DNA from 3 places in the Intrasporangium sp. DVR genome. Region 3 is predicted to be linked to each of the others. Evidence: predicted binding sites of a transcription regulator. Region 3 holds the regulator's gene; each other region holds the start of a gene.
What was found. The regulator LexA, encoded in region 3, represses DNA repair genes until DNA is damaged. The targets are predictions, from matches to a motif close to TCGAACANNTGTTCGA.
Positions count from the first base shown of each region.

Region 1: the regulator LexA is predicted to act here: its motif matches at 1,204-1,219, upstream of ABWV20_RS07610 (DUF6504 family protein).
Region 2: the regulator LexA is predicted to act here: its motif matches at 2,131-2,146, upstream of ABWV20_RS02675 (alpha-ketoglutarate-dependent dioxygenase AlkB).

Region 1 is NZ_BAABZW010000006.1:52,386-57,787, forward strand. It holds gene ABWV20_RS07600 (DNA polymerase III subunit alpha) at 1-152, opposite strand, end outside; gene ABWV20_RS07605 (SAV_6107 family HEPN domain-containing protein) at 149-586, opposite strand; gene ABWV20_RS07610 (DUF6504 family protein) at 753-1,076, opposite strand; gene metF (methylenetetrahydrofolate reductase [NAD(P)H]) at 1,554-2,462, opposite strand; gene ABWV20_RS07620 (polyprenyl synthetase family protein) at 2,584-3,681, shown strand; gene ABWV20_RS07625 (Rv2175c family DNA-binding protein) at 3,746-4,168, opposite strand; gene ABWV20_RS07630 (LysM peptidoglycan-binding domain-containing protein) at 4,376-5,350, shown strand.
Region 2 is NZ_BAABZW010000002.1:21,178-26,579, forward strand. It holds gene ABWV20_RS02665 (NADPH-dependent FMN reductase) at 1-542, shown strand, start outside; gene ABWV20_RS02670 (maleylpyruvate isomerase family mycothiol-dependent enzyme) at 610-1,446, opposite strand; gene ABWV20_RS02675 (alpha-ketoglutarate-dependent dioxygenase AlkB) at 1,458-2,108, opposite strand; gene recO (DNA repair protein RecO) at 2,220-2,948, shown strand; gene ABWV20_RS02685 (isoprenyl transferase) at 2,977-3,750, shown strand; gene ABWV20_RS02690 (Fur family transcriptional regulator) at 3,910-4,302, opposite strand; gene ABWV20_RS02695 (metal ABC transporter permease) at 4,299-5,306, opposite strand; gene ABWV20_RS02700 (metal ABC transporter ATP-binding protein) at 5,303-5,402, opposite strand, start outside.
Region 3 is NZ_BAABZW010000019.1:144,944-150,345, reverse strand. It holds gene ABWV20_RS14650 (LysR family transcriptional regulator) at 1-395, opposite strand, end outside; gene ABWV20_RS14645 (Sir2 family NAD-dependent protein deacetylase) at 454-1,368, shown strand; gene ABWV20_RS14640 (hypothetical protein) at 1,458-2,522, opposite strand; gene lexA (transcriptional repressor LexA) at 2,656-3,399, opposite strand; gene ABWV20_RS14630 (LysM peptidoglycan-binding domain-containing protein) at 3,615-3,983, shown strand; gene ABWV20_RS14625 (hypothetical protein) at 4,260-4,559, shown strand; gene ABWV20_RS14620 (alpha/beta hydrolase) at 4,556-5,402, shown strand, end outside.

The sequences.
Region 1 (5,402 bases), on a different contig from region 3:
TTGACCGCCCCGTAGAGCCCGTCGCGATCCGTGAGAGCGAGCGCCGGCTGCCCGAAGGCGGACGCCCGCTCGACGAGCTGCTCCGGCTTGGCGGTGCCGTATCGCATCGAGTAGCCCGACGCGACGTGCAGGTGGACGAAGCTGTCGCTCATCGGACGAGTCGGGTCCCGCGGAGCGGCGTGGTGAGGTCGGGCAGGGGCACGGTGATCGGGACCCCGAGGATGCCCTGGACGATCTCCAGGAACATCTCCGCCTGGCGGAGCAGGTCGTCGGCTTCCCGGGCCGGGATCCACCCGCCCCGGTCGATGACCGAGCGGTGGGCGGAGCAGGCCGCGAAGAAGGCGGCCCATTCGGCGAGCTCCGGGGCGACCCCCGGGAGGACCTGCCAGACGCTGCGCGGCCGGGACCGGGGAGAGGGAGTGGTGCGGGCTGCCACGAGAGCGGCAGCTGCGCGAAGCGCCCCCAGGTGGGCATCCCGGTAGCGCTCCGAGGCGTCGGCCGTGCGGCAGCCCTCCTCGAGCGTGCCCCTGGCCCGCCCGAGCAGGTCGAGGACCGCTGGGGGCAGGGGTGGTCGGGGGAATGCCATCGTGCCGCGGCCGGCCGACCCTCGGTCTGCACCGCCGGGCCTCTGCCGGGCGGGTGGTGCTGACGTTGGTGCTGACGTTGGTGCTGACGTCGAGGCGGACGACATTGAACCTGAGGTTGACCGTGAAGCCGGGGCCCCACCGGATGCGAGAGTCATCAGATCTCCTTCAGTCGGCGACGCGGACGAGGGACCACTGGTCGCCCTGGGCCGACTCGTCGTGGGCGAGGTCGTAGACCCCGGGCGCGAACGACCACCCGGGGCTCGCCTCGACCCGCCAGACCTGCTGCTCGCTCGCTGCGGCCGCGATCGATCTCCCCGGCCGGACATCCGCCTCCTGCGCGTCGAGCGCATCCCGCCACCAGGCGCGACGCTCCCGCCAGTGCGAGAGGACGCCGCGGACGACGTAGAGGCGACCGCGCCAGATGAACGCCTCCGGCCGGTCTGGCTCCCCCACCCGGACCGCGACCGGATCACTGAACCTGCGCACCACGACACGTCTCCTTTCGGGACACACGCCGAGGCGGGAGAACACGACCCGGACGACCGCTGCTCCACCGCGGACGCCCGAACACCCTGCCGACGACTTGAACTTGGTTGTGGACCTGTGTGGAACACATTCGAACATGTGTTCGATATCGCCAGCCTAACCCCCACCACCGACCGGCTGCAACCACGAGCCTCGACCTTCAGGAGCCCGGCGCTGATCCGGTATCACCCGGCATCCCCTGGTTATCCGCCCAGCGCAAGCGGGCCGTTTCGGGCCCACGGAAGCGAGCTCAGCGGCATACTGCCTGAACCGGACAAACTGAGTACGCGTGCTCAGGCAGCCCGGTCGCGGTCCCGGCAGAGTGGCACCGCGGGCCGGTCCGCGAACGGAGGGTTGCAGGGGTGCCATCCGCTCGTGGATCGGCCTTTCGCGTATGCCGCTGGGCCGGCTCGGCTGCCCGACCGCGGCCCTCGGGTCGGCTCAGAGGTTGCCGAAGACCTCGAGCGTGGCAGACGACCGGTTCATCGTGATGAAGTGGATGCCGGGTGCGCCCTCGTCGAGCATCCGACGCGCCGCCTCGGTGGCGATGGCCAGGCCCTCCTGACGCACTGCTTCAGCGTCGTCGCCGTGTCGCTCGAGGCGATCGGTGACCGCCGTCGGCATGGGTTGTCCCGCGAGCTCGGCCATCCGTATCACCTGGCGCGTGTTGGTGATCGGCATCAGACCGGGGATCACGGGGAGCCCGGAACCGCGACGGACCAGCTCGTCGCGAAGCCTCAGGTAGTGGTCGACGTCGAACACCATCTGGGTGATGGCGAACTCGGCGCCCTCCCGCTCCTTGCGCAGCAGGGTCTCGACGTCGTCCTCGATGCTCCGGGACTCGGGGTGACCGTCCGGGAACGCCGCGACCCCGACGGTGAAGTCGCCGAGGCCCCTGATGAGACGGACGAGCTCGTCGGCGTGGTTGAGACCCTGCGGGTGGGCCACCCACGGCCGGCCCAGGCCCCCCTCGGGGTCGCCGCGCAGTGCGAGGATGTTGCGGACACCGGCCGCCGCGTAGTGCCCGACGACCTGACGCAGCTCCGCCACCGAGTGTCCGACGCAGGTCAGGTGCGCCATCGGCGTGAGGGAGGTCTCCTCCAGCACACGCTGCGTGAGTCGGACGGTGCGGTCGCGGGTGCTGCCGCCCGCGCCGTAGGTGATCGAGATGAAGCTCGGCGACACCTTCTCGAGACTGCGAATGGCACCCCAGAGCTGCTCGGCGGCAGCGTCGTCCTTCGGCGGGAAGAACTCGAAGCTGAAGGTAGGCGTCTCGGACGTGACCATCGCGACCAGCGACCGCGTGAAGCGCTCTGCGCGAGTCATGGAGGAAGCCATGCCGTGTGCCATGCGGCCACCATAGATCGGCCGGCCCGAACGACGGCCACCCGTGCCACGGATCGGGCAGGCGCCCGCGTAGGCTGACGGCGACGTGCGGGCCTTCCGCATGCCGAGCGATGGAGGAGCGTGCGTGACCAGCCCAACCGACCTCGACGCCCTGCGCCGCCGGGTCCAGCAGGCGGTCGACGGGCACATCCGCGGCGCGAGCACGGCGCTGGCCGAGATCGGTGACGACATCGCCCCGCTCGTCGACTCCGTCTCACGTCTGCTGACCGGTGGCAAGGGGCTGCGGGCCAGCTTCCTCTACTGGGGATACCGGAGCGGCGGGGGCGACGACTCCGACGCCCTCGTTCGACTCTCCGCCAGCATGGAGTTCTTCCAGGCGGCCGCCCTGCTGCACGACGACGTCATGGACCGGAGTGACACGCGTCGCGGCATGCCCTCGGCGCACCGGGCCGTCGCCGACCTGCACCGGGCCCGCGGGTGGGCCGGTGACGGCGCCCGCTTCGGCGAGGGCGCGGCGATCCTCGCCGGGGACCTCTGCCTCACCTGGTGCGACGAGCTCTACTCGACCTGTGGGCTGCCCGCCGACGAGCTGGCGCGTGGGCGCGGCACCTTCGACCTCATGCGCACCCAGCTGATGGGCGGCCAGTTCCTCGACCTGCTCGAGTCCGTCCGAGGCTGGCAGGGGCTCGACCTCGAGGCCCGGATCGCGTCGGCCCGCAACGTCATCCGCTACAAGAGCGCCAAGTACACCATCGAGCACCCGTTGCTCATCGGCGCCCGGGTCGGCGGCGCTCCCGAGACCGCTCTCGACGACCTGTCCGCCTACGGCCTGGCCCTCGGCGAGGCGTTCCAGCTGCGCGATGACCTCCTCGGCGTCTACGGGGACCCGGAGGCGACCGGCAAGCCGGCGGGCGACGACCTTCGCGAGGGCAAGCGCACGGTCCTCGTGGCGCTCGCGCTCGAGCTCGCCGGAGAGGCGGACCGGTCGGTGATCGAGTCCCTGCTCGGTCGCGAGGACCTGGACGACACCGGCGTCTCACGGCTGCGCGGCATCTTCGCCGGTTCAGGTGCCGTCGCCCGGGTCGAGCGGATGATCCTCGAGCGAGCCGCCGACGCGCACGCGGCGCTGGCGCGGGCACGCACCCGGACCGCGGACCTCGACGGCGACGCGCTCGCGGTGCTCGACGAGCTGGTGGACGCCTCGACCGCTCGCCACGCCTGAGCGTCCGCTGGCGAGGGGGTTGCGGCACGTCGTTGCCGCCGGGCTCGCCGTGCGGGCCGGCCCGTCAGAAGGCGAGCTCCTGGGCCCGGCGCCTGATCTCCGTCTTGTGGCCGGCGCGCAGCGCATCGATGGGAGCGCCCTCGACCGGCAGGGTGGGGTCGGGCGTGAAGAGCCAGTCGATGATCTGCTCGTCGGTCAGCCCGCCGTCGGCGAGGACGGTGAACGTCCCCTTGAGCTCGGGCCGGGGTCCGTCCTCGGTGAGGAACTTGGCCGGGATGGCCACGACCCGACGTGGCCCCACTCGAGATGCGAGCACCTCACGGTCGGCGATCATCTGCCGGATGCGGGACAACGGCACCCCGAGGAGCTCGGCGGCGTCCGGGACGGTGGTCCACTCGCCGACGAGCGCCTCGAGCTCGGCCGCGTCGTCGGTCGTCTCGGCTTCCGTGTGGTCGGGTCCGGGGATGTCAGCGCGCTGGTCGGTCACGGGGCCGAGTCTGCCACCCGCCGGGTCAGGACCGGAATTACACCGCTGTCATTTTACTTTAGCCCTCAACTATGCGGTAGCGTCACATCCGTCACACCAGAACCACCAGACCCACTGGTGCCTCACCCGCACTCCCTCCGCTTCGACCTCGCTGCACGGCCACTCCTTCCGGCCGCCCTCCACCACTCGGGGCCAGGAAAGGACACCATGCTCGCCGCCGACGTCGCCCAGCTCGCTCCGCCCGCCCACGCCGTCTTCGCGGAGCAGGCCGCCCGGACGTGGCGCGCCATCACCGTCCGTCCGGGCGACACCATCTGGGACCTCGCGCTCGCGCACCGGACGACCCCCGGAGCCCTCGTCGCGAAGAACCGCCTCGCCGCCGGAGGGTCGGTCATCCACCCGGGCCAGCGCCTCCTCGTCCCGGGCACCGCGGGCACCGCGAGCACCGCGACCGCGTCAGGGTCACGCAGCTCGGCCCCGACCACCTCGACCGCAGCCCGTCGGACCAGCGGCCGGGTCCACGTCGTGCGCCCCGGCGACACGATGAGCGGCATCGCCGCAGCCCACCGCGTCTCGCTGACCAAGCTGCTCGCCGCCAACCGGCTGAGCGACCCGAGGGTGATCTTCCCGGGCCAACGCATCGCGCTCCCGGGCGCTGCGGCTCCCGTGGCGCCCAAGTCGTCGACCAAGCGGGTCCCGACGAGCGAGAACACCTTCGCCGGCTACACCTACTCCGACGCCACGGTTGCCGCAGCCAGGAAGAACCGACAGGCCCTGGCGAGCAGACCGGTTCCGAGCCGGACGGAGACCGCGGCGATGATTCGGCGCACCGCCGCCCGCCACGGGGTCGACCCCCGCCTCGCGCTGGCCATCGCCTGGCAGGAGTCAGGGTGGAACCAACGCGCCGTGTCCGTGGCCAACGCCATCGGCACGATGCAGGTCATCCCCTCCTCCGGCGACTGGGCCGCACAGCTCGCGGGTCGACGGCTCGACCTGCTCGACACCCAGGACAACATCACCGCTGGGGTCGTCATCATCCGGGCGCTCCGAGTCAGCTCCGGCTCGGTCGAGGAGGCCATCGCCGGCTACTACCAGGGGTTGCACTCGGTGCGCACCCGCGGCATGTTCACCGACACCAAGCAGTACGTCGCCGCCGTGCAGACCCACATGCAGCGGATGTGACCTGCCGGTCCGGCACGCAACCGGCCTCCCGAGGTTCCTCCGGATCGCACCG
Region 2 (5,402 bases), on a different contig from region 3:
TCAACGTCGCCACGTGGGTCAAGTCCATCGCAGACCAGCGCTCCGACGCGGAGTTCGAGGTCGTCGACCTCGCCGACTTCGAGCTGCCCGTCTGGGACGAGGCGCTGCCACCGTCCTACGGCCCCGGCGCCAAGGCGCACAGCAAGGCGTGGTCCGCGCGGATGGACGAGTTCGACGGCTACGTCTTCGTCGTCTCCGAGTACAACCACTCGATCACCGGCGCCCTGAAGAACGCCCTCGACTACCTCTCGCCCGAACTGCACAACAAGGCGGCCGGTTTCGTCTCGTACGGCTCGGCCGGCGGTGCCCGGGCGGTCGAGCACCTGCGCGGCATCCTCTCCGAGATGCAGGTCGCGCACGTCCGCAACGGCGTCCTGCTCTCGATCTTCACCGACTTCGAGAACTTCTCCATCCTGGCCCCGACCGAGCCGGCCACGGCAGCGGTCCAGCCGATGCTCGATCAGCTCGTCGTCTGGACCAAGGCGATGGAGGCGGTCCGCGCCGGTCGGTTCGCGCCGGTCGACGCAGACGCGGTCGCCTGACGGGGGACAGCGGGGGCCACAGCCGCCGGCTCACGGGCAGATGCGCGCGCCCGTGAGCCGGCTCCGCTCACCTGATCGGGGAGGCGAGGACCTCGTCGACGAGCGCCAACGCTGCGGGATCGCCCGTGCGGGTGACCTCTCCGTGAGAAGGCCGGTTCCAGAGCCAGCAGTCGAGGTCGCCCGCGGTCCCGGCCACTTCGGCGACTGAGGCCTGGTCGGGCCCGTCCCAGACCGCGAGCCGGCGTTCGTCCCACCTGTCCCCATCCGGGTCCACCCCGGTGACGTGGACCGGCATCACCGTCCACGTGTGAAAGCCGTCGACGACCGCGATGGTGACGCTCGGGCCGAGCGCCGCGCTCCGAAGGTCGTACTCAGCGGGAAAGCCCCGCATGACGCGCAACACCTCATCGACCCCGTCGGCGGCCAGGCGGCAGTCGACCGGTGACGGCTCCGCTCCGATCGTCAGCTCCGCGTCGATGCGGTGGATGAGGGCCTCATGGGCCTGGCGTCGGCTGATGTAGCCGGCGGTGTGGTCCGTGTGCCACATCCACAGCTCGGTCTGCGGATCCAGCGAGGCGAGCACCCGCTGCAGCCGCTCGGTCGAGCGGTCGAAGTGGGCGAGCAGACCCGCATGGTCCGAGGGCCGGGCCACCCGCTGGGCGTCGAGCCCCCGAACCTGGTCCTGTTGCCTCATGCCGCCCTCAGCAACCGCGCCCCAGAACCACTGCACCTCTGCGAGGTGCCACAAGAGGGAGTCGGCGTCCCAGTCCTCGCACGTCGGGACGCGCTCGGATCCTGCGGCGCCGGCGAGCAGCTCCCGGAAGCGCGCCGACTCCTCCCGCAGGTGGTCGAGGTAGGGGACGACTGGGGCCCGGCCTTCGGCTGGGGGCGAGCTCAGCGGCATACGTCTCTCTCCTAACGGACGCCCGCGACCCGGAACTGCACGGAGATACGAGGGCCGACGGGCTCTGTCGTCTTGGGGATCGCGTGGTCCCACGTGCGCTGGCAGGACCCTCCCATGACCACGAGGTCACCATGGGCGAGGGGAAAGCGCAAGGACCTCTGCCGGGCGCCCGCGAGATGGCCGCCGTCGCGCGGCCGTAGCGCGAGGGTGCGCTCGGAGCCGAGCGAGAGGATCGCGACGATGGTGTCGCGGTCCTTGGACCGCCCGATCCGGTCGCCGTGCCAGGCGACGCTGTCGCGTCCATCGCGGTAGAGGCACAGGCCGGCAGTGACGAACGGCTCGCCGAGCTCGCCCCGGTAGTGGGCGCTGAGGGCATCCCGGGCCGCGTCGAGCATCGGATGCGGGAGCCGCTCGCCGGCCCCGTAGAACTTCGTCAGCCGCGGGACGTCGACGATGCTGTCGTACATCTTCCGGCGCTCGGCGTGCCACGGGACGCAGCGGACGAGCGTGGTGAACAGCTCGTCGCCTGCGGAGAGCCAGCCCGGTCGCACGTCGACCCAGGCGCCGGCGGCGAGCTCGGTGCGGTGCATGCCGGACGCCAGATCACCGAGCGCCATCTCGTCGGCGAGGTCCAGCAGGGACCCCTGGAGCGTGAGTTCCATCCAGCCACTGTAACCCACCATCTCGAACGGGTGTTCGATCTGCGGTCGTTTCATCGACGAGCCCCGGCGGGGCTGCCGCCTGCCGGGACCCGGACGCGAGACAATGGCTCCATGCCCCTCTACCGTGACGAGGCGATCGTCCTGCGCACCCACAAGCTGGGCGAGGCCGACCGCATCATCACGATGCTGACGCGCACCAGGGGCCGGGTCAGGGCGGTCGCCAAGGGGGTCCGCCGGACGAAGTCCCGGTTCGGCTCGCGGCTGGAGCCCGGGATGGTCGTGGACGTGCAGTGCTACGAGGGCCGCAACCTCGACACGGTGACGCAGGTCGAGACCCTGGCCGCCTACGGCGACGCGATCGCCCGGGACTACGCCGCCTGGACTGCCGCGTCCGCGATGCTCGAGACGGCGATCCAGCTGAGCGAGGAGCACGAGCCGCAGACCCAGCAGTATCTCCTGCTGTCCGGTGCGCTCCGCGCCCTCTCCGAGCGCGTCCACGAGCCTTCGCTCGTCCTCGACGCCTTCCTGCTGCGCTCCCTCGCCGTCGCCGGCTGGGCCCCGAGCTTCCACGACTGCGCCCGTTGCGGTGCCGACGGACCGCACCGTGCGTTCAACGTCCAGTCCGGCGGGGCCGTGTGCCCCCTCTGCCGACCGCCCGGCTCGAGCGCACCCGCCCCGGAGACGTTCGCGCTGCTGGCGGCCCTGCTGTCCGGTGACTGGGAGCTGGCTGACGCCAGCGACGAGCGGCATCGGCGCCAGGGCAGTGGCCTCGTCGCAGCCTTCCTCCAGTGGCACCTCGAGCGCGGTGTGAGATCGTTGCGCCTCGTCGAGCGAACCTGAGCCGACCGATCGACCGACCCGGAGAACCATGACCACGCCCTTCCCGCACCCCTCGGGTGCGCGGCCCCCCTCGATCCCCGGACCGGCGCTGCCGAAGCACGTCGCCATCGTCATGGACGGCAACGGCCGGTGGGCCAACGCGCGTGGCCTGCCCAGGACGCGGGGGCACGAGGCCGGCGAGGCGTCCCTGCTCGACGTCGTCGCAGGGGCGATCGAGGTCGGGGTGACCCACCTGTCGGCCTACGCCTTCTCGACGGAGAACTGGCGCCGCTCGCCGGACGAGGTGCGCTTCCTCATGGGCTTCAACCGCGACGTCATCCGGAGGCGGCGGGACCAGCTGCACGAGTGGGGCGTGCGGATGCGGTGGGTCGGCCGGACGCCCCGCCTGTGGCGGTCGGTCATCAAGGAGCTCGAGGTCGCGCAGGAGCTGACGAAGGACAACACCGGCCTGACCCTCTACTTCTGCGTCAACTACGGCGGGCGGGCGGAGATCGCCGACGCCGTCCAGCGGATCGCCGAGGACGCGCGAGCCGGTCGCCTGCGACCGAGCTCGGTCGACGAGCGGACCATCAAGCGCTACCTCGACGAGCCGACGATGCCCGACGTCGACCTGTTCATCCGGTCGTCGGGGGAGCAGCGGACGAGCAACTTCCTCCTGTGGCAGTCCGCCTACGCCGAGATGGTGTTCCAGGACCAGCTGTGGCCCGACTACGACCGGCGCGACCTGTGGGCTGCGATCGAGGAGTACGTCGCCCGCGACCGCCGCTACGGCGGCGCCGTCGACCAGCCGACATCGAGCTGACTCCGAGCTGACATCGAGCTGACTCCGAGCTGACTCCGAACTGACCCGAGCTGACTCCCGCCACCGGAGGGGTATGCCGCTGGGCTCGCTCCGTGGGGAGTGTGCCGGCGCCGCCCTACCGCACTCGACGTCGCGTGGCCTGCCTGGGCTCCTGCGCCCTCAGCGGCTGCAGTCGCCGCAGGTGCCGAAGATCTCGAGGGTGTGGGTCACGTCACTGAAGCCGTGCTGAGCCGCGACCCGGTCGGTCCACTGCTCGACCGTCGGACCCTCGACCTCGACGGTCCGGCCGCAGGCACGGCACACCAGGTGGTGGTGGTGATGGGTCGAGCAGGCGCGGTAGACAGCCTCTCCCTCGTCCGTGCGCAGGACGTCCACGGTGCCGGCCTCGACCATGGCCTGCAGCGCCCGGTAGACCGTCGCCAGGCCCACCCCCTCACCCGCCTCACGGAGCCGGGCATGCACGGTCTGGGCCGAGGTGAAGTCGTTGCACTTCTCGAGCAGCTCGGCGACGGCCGCCTGCTGACGGGTCGGCTTCCGCGGGGCGGTCGTCACGGCGCCACCTCCTCTGTCGTCTCGGCGTCCGTGGCGATGACCTCGCCGTGCTCGTCGTAGTGCCCGTGATGGGGAGCGTGCAGGTGTCCGTCGTGGACGTAGTCGACGTGGTCCTCGTGGGGCACCGTCTCGTGGCCACACCCGGGTCCGTGCTCGTGGTCGTGGCCCTCGGCGATGTCGTGCCGGGCGCCACGCAGGTGTGCGGTGACGCTGGTCGCGACGGCGATGACGAGGAACAGCCCGATGGCGACGAGCACGATGGTTCCTCCGGAGGGCGTGTTGAGCGGGTACGACGCGAGCACCCCACCCACCGCGGAGAGGAGGCCGAGCCCGACGGCCCAGCGGACGCCCGACCTGAAGCTGCGGGCGAACAGCTGGGCGGCGGCGTTGGGCACGATCATCAGGGCGCTGATGAGGAGCAGCCCGACGATCCGCATGGCGACCACCACCGTCGCGGCGGTGAGGACGGCCAGGACGATGTTGAGAGCGAGGACTGGCATGCCGACCGCCCGCGCGTACTCCTCGTCGTTCGCCACGGCGAAGAGCCGGGGTCGCAGGACCCACGTCGTGGCGGCGATGACGACGGCGAGCACGGCGAAGACGACGAGGTCGTCCTCCCGGACGGTGAGGATCGACCCGAATAGGTACTTCATCAGGTTGGCCGGTGTCCCGTCCGGCGCCTTGCTGATGATGACGACGCCGGCGGCGATCCCGCCGTAGAAGATGATCGCCAGGGCCTGGTCGCCGCTCGTGCGCCCTCGGGCCCGGAGGACCTCGATGACGACGGCGGCCACGACGGCGGCGACGAGCGCGGTGATCACCGGGCTCCGGTCCGTCAGGACCCCGACGGCGACACCGGCCAGGGCGACGTGGCCCATGCCGTCTCCGATGAGGGACATCCGCCGCTGCACGACGAAGATCCCGACCATCGGGGCGACCGTCCCGACGAGCACTGCGGCGATCAGCGCTCGCTGCATGAAGTCGATCGACAGGATCTCGCTCATGGCGTGCCCCCTCGGGGGTCGAACGGGTCCAGCGGCCCGTGGACGACGGCCCCCGGAGGCGGCGCCAGCTCGAGGTCGTGGTGGTGGCTGTCGTGC
Region 3 (5,402 bases):
TCGGGCGGCTCCGCCTCGGTGAGGGTCACGACGATGTCGGGGTGCTGCCGCTTGAGGATGGCCAGGGCCTTGGGGACGAGCGTCGCCGACGAGCTGGGGAAGGCCTGGAGGCGGACGCGGCCTGCCCGCAGACCGGCGATGGCGGTGATCTCCTCCTCGGCCGCGTCGAGCGCGGAGAGCACCCCGACCGCGTGCCGGGCCAGCACCTGACCCGCCTCGGTGAGGCGGACCTGCCGCCCATAGCGCTCGACGAGCACCGTGCCCGTCCGCTGCTCGAGCCGACGCACCATCTGTGAGATCGCCGGCTGCGAGAAGCCCAGAGCGTGGGCGGCGCCGGTGAAGCTGCCCTCGTCGGCGATGGCCTTCATGACCCGAAGGCCCGCTGCGTCGATCATGCCGTCATCATAACTCAGAATTATGGTTTTGAGCCTTTTGCCACATGAGACGTAGGCTGTGGACGTGAAACTTGCGACGACCCGGGCCCTGCCCCTCGTCACGGAGGACCTCGGCACGATGGACGACCTCGTCGACCTCGTCAGCGCCGGAGGGGTCCTCGTGCTGAGCGGAGCCGGGATGTCCACGGAGTCGGGGATCCCGGACTACCGCGGCCCGGACGGGACGCGCCGGGTGGAGCCGATGACCCTCGGCGAGTTCACGGGGTCGAGTGAGGCACGCCGACGGTACTGGGCTCGGAGCTACATCGGCTGGCAGCGGTTCAACCAGGCCCGGCCCAACTCCGGCCACGAGCAGGTGACGCTCCTGCAGGACGAGGGCTATGTCGGGCCGATCATCACGCAGAACGTCGACGGCCTCCATCAACAGGCGGGCGCCCGCGACGTCGTGGAGCTGCACGGTTCGCTGGACCGGGCCGTCTGCCTGACCTGTGGCGAGGTCACCTCCCGGGACGGGCTGCACGAGCGGAGCACGGAGGCCAACCCGGGCTTCATGGAGCAGTTCGCGGCGCAGGCCGAGACCGTCGGGTCGCAGTGGGGGGAGCAGGTCCGTCCTGATGGGGACATCGTCGTCCCGGACTCGTTGGTCGAGTCGTTCTATCCGCCGCTGTGCCTCGTCTGCGGCCGCGACACGGTCAAGCCGGACGTCGTGTTCTTCGGGGAGTCCGTGCCCAAGCCCCTCGTCGACACGTGCTTCCGCCTCGTCGAGGAGGCCGGCGCGGTCCTGGTGCTCGGGTCGTCCTTGTCGGTCATGAGCGGCTACCGCTTCGTGCGGCACGCCGCCCGGAGCGGGGTGCCCGTCGCGATCGTGACCCGCTCGGCGACCCGGGGTGACGCCGACGCGACGATCCGGTTGCACGCACCTCTCGGACCCACGCTGAACGCCCTGGTGGCGGCGCTCGGTCACGAACGCTGACTTTCGTGGCAGGCCAGCTGCATCGAAGGCTGACCAGCCCGAGGCTGACGCACTGACCTGCCAGACGGGTCAGTGCGACAGCCTTGTGACTAGGGCACTCGGCGTTCGCTCGCCGGGCGATCGGGCGCAGCGAAGCGCTCGAAGGGGATGACCTTCGGTGCGGCCTTCGCGTGCCGCTCCTCGATCATCTTGTCCTCGCGGGTCGGGTGGTCCCACAGCTCGGCCGTCTGCAGACCCCAGAAGACCAGGAAGCTGAGGATGACCACGACCTCGAGGATGAGGATGACGTAGTCCCCGGTCAGGCCCACCAGGTGAAGGACGACCGTCACGCCGATCAGGGCCACCATGACGGCTGCGACCAGGCTGTACCGGTTGACCCAGGCGCGCGGCCCCTGCTCAGGCTCCCGCCCTCCTGGTGGAGTCGGTGCGGAGCGGAGCTCATCGGACTCCTGCTCGGCCTGGCTGAGGCCACGAGCGTTGGCGATCATGACGCCGATGACACCCAGCACCATGGTGATCGCGGCCACGCCGTGGCTCACGTCCTTGAAGGTGTCCGGCCAGAAGAGGAAGAGACCGAGCTCGACCGCGAGGATCACCAGACAGATCCATGATGCGCGCCGTGCCCACTGAGCCACCTGACCGTTGAGCGGCGTGGGAGCCTCGTCGGCGGGCTGCATCGGGAGCTCGAGATCCTTCTGGGCGCTCGTGGCGCGCCGACGGTCCCGGCGGACGAGGAACCACTTGGCGAGCACGGCCAGCGCCGTGGCGATGAGGAGCGTGGTGATGTTGTTGCGCACGGCAGCGGCGGTGAGATCGAGGTTCTGCACGGGGTACTTGGAGCCGCACCCGGTGTCGACGACGGTCGGGACGAGCGCGACGACGAAGGCCATGAAACCCGAGAAGTCGAGCAACACGTCCTCGAGCGGGTCGTTGCCCTTGTAGACGATGAGGCACGCACCGACGGCGAACAGCCCGCCGATGAAGGCCCCCCGCGCGGGGGTGTGGTAGTACGCGCTGATCGACCCGAGGAGGCACGGCTCGCCGCGGAAGGTTTCCAGAGCCACCGCGATGAGAAGCGTGAGCAGGAGCGGGATCGTTGCCAACCGCAGGTAGCGATACGTGTTCAGCACAGCGGCCTCGTGCGACTGCCTCATGACTGCCCTCCCGAGTGTGCAGGCCTGGTGACGGTCAGAGTCTGGCGCGGCGCAGCGTGATACGCACGGCGAGCGTCACCCAGCCGGCGTGTGGGAGCGCGCAGCGGCAGACGGCCTCGTGAGGAGTGGCCGCTCAGACCCGGCGCAGAACCGCGGTGACCTTGCCGAGGATCGTGGCGTGGTCGCCGTCGATGGGGGAGAAGTCAGGGTTGTGCGGCAACAGCCACACGTGGCCGTCCCTGCGCTTGAAGGTCTTGACCGTCGCCTCGTTGTCGAGCAGCGCCGCCACGATGTCGCCGTTGTCAGCCGTGGGCTGCTGGCGGACGACGACCCAGTCACCGTCGCAGATGGCGGCCTCGATCATCGAGTCGCCGACGACCTTGAGAAGGAAGAGGTTGCCCTCGCCGACGATCTGCTTCGGCAGCGGGAAGACGTCCTCGACGACCTCCTCCGCGAGGATCGGCACGCCGGCCGCGATCTGTCCGAGCACCGGCACGTAGGCCGCCGCGGGTCGGGCGTCACCTGAGTCGGTCTCGGTGTCGTGCTGCGTCACCTGGCCGTCGAACGCGGAGGCCCGGCCGGCCCGGCGGCCGGTGGGCTCGGCGCCGGCATCAGGGGAGACGATCTCCAGGGCCCGGGGCCGGTTGGGGTCGCGGCGCACGTAGCCCTTTGCGACGAGGGCGTTCAGCTGATGAGAGACGCTCGAGGGGCTGGACAGGCCGACGGCGTCGCCGATCTCGCGCATGCTCGGTGGATAGCCGCGTCGCTCCACCGAGTTGCGGATCACCTCCAGGACGCGCCGCTGACGGACGGTCAGCCGGTCTCCCTTGTCCCGGTCCGGAAGCTCGGTCACGCCCATGCTGATCCCCTTCGTCATGCTCACGCGCTGCTTGGTGGCGACTCGTCTCAGGCTGTCACAACGGCCACTGTCGGTGGTGACTGGTGTGGTGTCTGTTGTGGATGAAGCCTATGGCGCTTCGAACACACTTGCCAAACATATGTTCGACGTGTCGCTCGACAATCTTCGAACGCGCGTGCTAGAAATTCGTACAGACGTTCTATCGAACATCCGTTCGCTCCGAGGAGGACACCATGGGCGCACAGGTTCTCGAGTTTCCCGTTCCGGTCCGGCCGGCACCGGCGCCTCGGCCGCGGCTCGTGCTCGTCCGGCCGGTCGCCCAGCCCACCTATCGGCTCACGAGCCGGGGCCGTTTGGTCGTCGCCTTCCTCGTTGCCCTGCTCCTCGCCGGGCTCGCGCTGGCTGTCGCCGGCCAGCTCGCCTCGGCCTCCGGGCGGCCCGAGTCGATCACCGTCGAAGCGGGTCAGACACTCTCCGAGATCGCGTCGCGCCAGCTGCCGCACCTGCCCATCGCTGAGGGTGTCGTCGAGCTCCAGCTCGCCAACAACCTCTCCACGTCGCACCTCCATGCGGGCCAGACGATCGTCATTCCTCAACTCTGAACAATTCATGAGGCATATGCCGCTCGGCTCGGTTCCGTCCGAGCGCTGAGCCAGCCTCTCCCAAGACGGCCGCGTTGGCTCCACCATCAGCGGCTGGTGCGCCGGCGCTTCGACCCCGCCGGAGCACCCGGGACGCCGCATCTCGGTCGCGTGAGCGACGGGGGTGCGGCGTCCGTGCGTGCGCACCCGGTGATCGAGTTCCCTGTGGAAAAGTCGAACGCCGGATTCGGCTCCCTTTCCTAGCCTCGACGAGATGGGGCTGGGAGGAGTCTGCACATGAGGTTTGGGGTGGATCCCGAGGCGTTGGTTCGCGACTCGGGGCACTATGCGGAGGCAGGTCGGGCGCTCGACCGGCTGGACGTTCCGGGCGCGCTCGCGCCGTTGCAGCGGGCGTTTCCCGGTGGCCTGACTGCGGCGACGATCCGGGAGCTCGGGTCCGCGTGGGCCGATCGGCTCCTGCGTGCTCGGCTCGGACTCCACGGTGTCCAGGCTGACCTGGCCGGCGCGGGGGAGGCGTACGCCGAGGTCGAGCAGGTCGCCACGCGAGCGCTCTCCGGACACGGTGACCTGTCATGAGCGGGCAGATTGCCGTCCGCGACATCAGGGCGTTCCGCCCCGCGCTGGTGCTCGAGGTGGCACACCGGCTCGAGGTCCAACGGCGGCGCGTGGTCGGGGCGACCGACGCCGCGTTGCGGGCGCGATCCGTGCGCCGGTCGTGGACGGGTCCTGCGGCCGACTCGGCCGCAGAGGCGCAAGCCCGGGCTCTGGCCGTCTTGGGGGACCTCGCGGCCCGGATCGGGGTGAGCGCCTCGGTGCTCCACCGGCTCGCGGAACGAATGGAAGCGTGCCTCGGCTTGGTCCGCCGAGCTGATCGGCTGGCCGAGCACCGCGGCGCCTGGACCGACGCGGATGGCCTCGTCCAGGTGCCGCATCGGTTCAGCACGGGCGATGCCACCCTGGACGCGCATGTGGCCCGGCTCGACGCCCTCATGGTGGACGAGGTGGGTCGGTGCCTCAGGGAGGCGATGCGGGTGGCCGGGGAGACCGATGCTGACGTCCGGCGCCGTCTGCGCGCGGCAGCTGGCGAGCCGATGGTCCTGGCTGTCGGGGACGAGCTGGGTCTGGTGCCGCCCCCGCCTGACGGCGGGGTGGGGCGACCGGACGGCGCCTTCGCCAACGCAGCGTGGTGGCGCGGCCTCACCGTCAGTGAGCGGCGCTCGGCCATCTCCGAGCACCCGGAGTGGGTCGGCCCCCGGGACGGCATTCCGGCGTGGGACCGCCATCAGGCCAACCTGATCCTGCTCTCGCGCCTGCGGGGCCAGGTGTCGGAGGACCTCCGCAACGCGGGCGCCATTCCGCAACGCACGGACGTCCCGGCGTGGGAGCGGGCGACGTCGATCGCGGCCATTGATGCCCTCC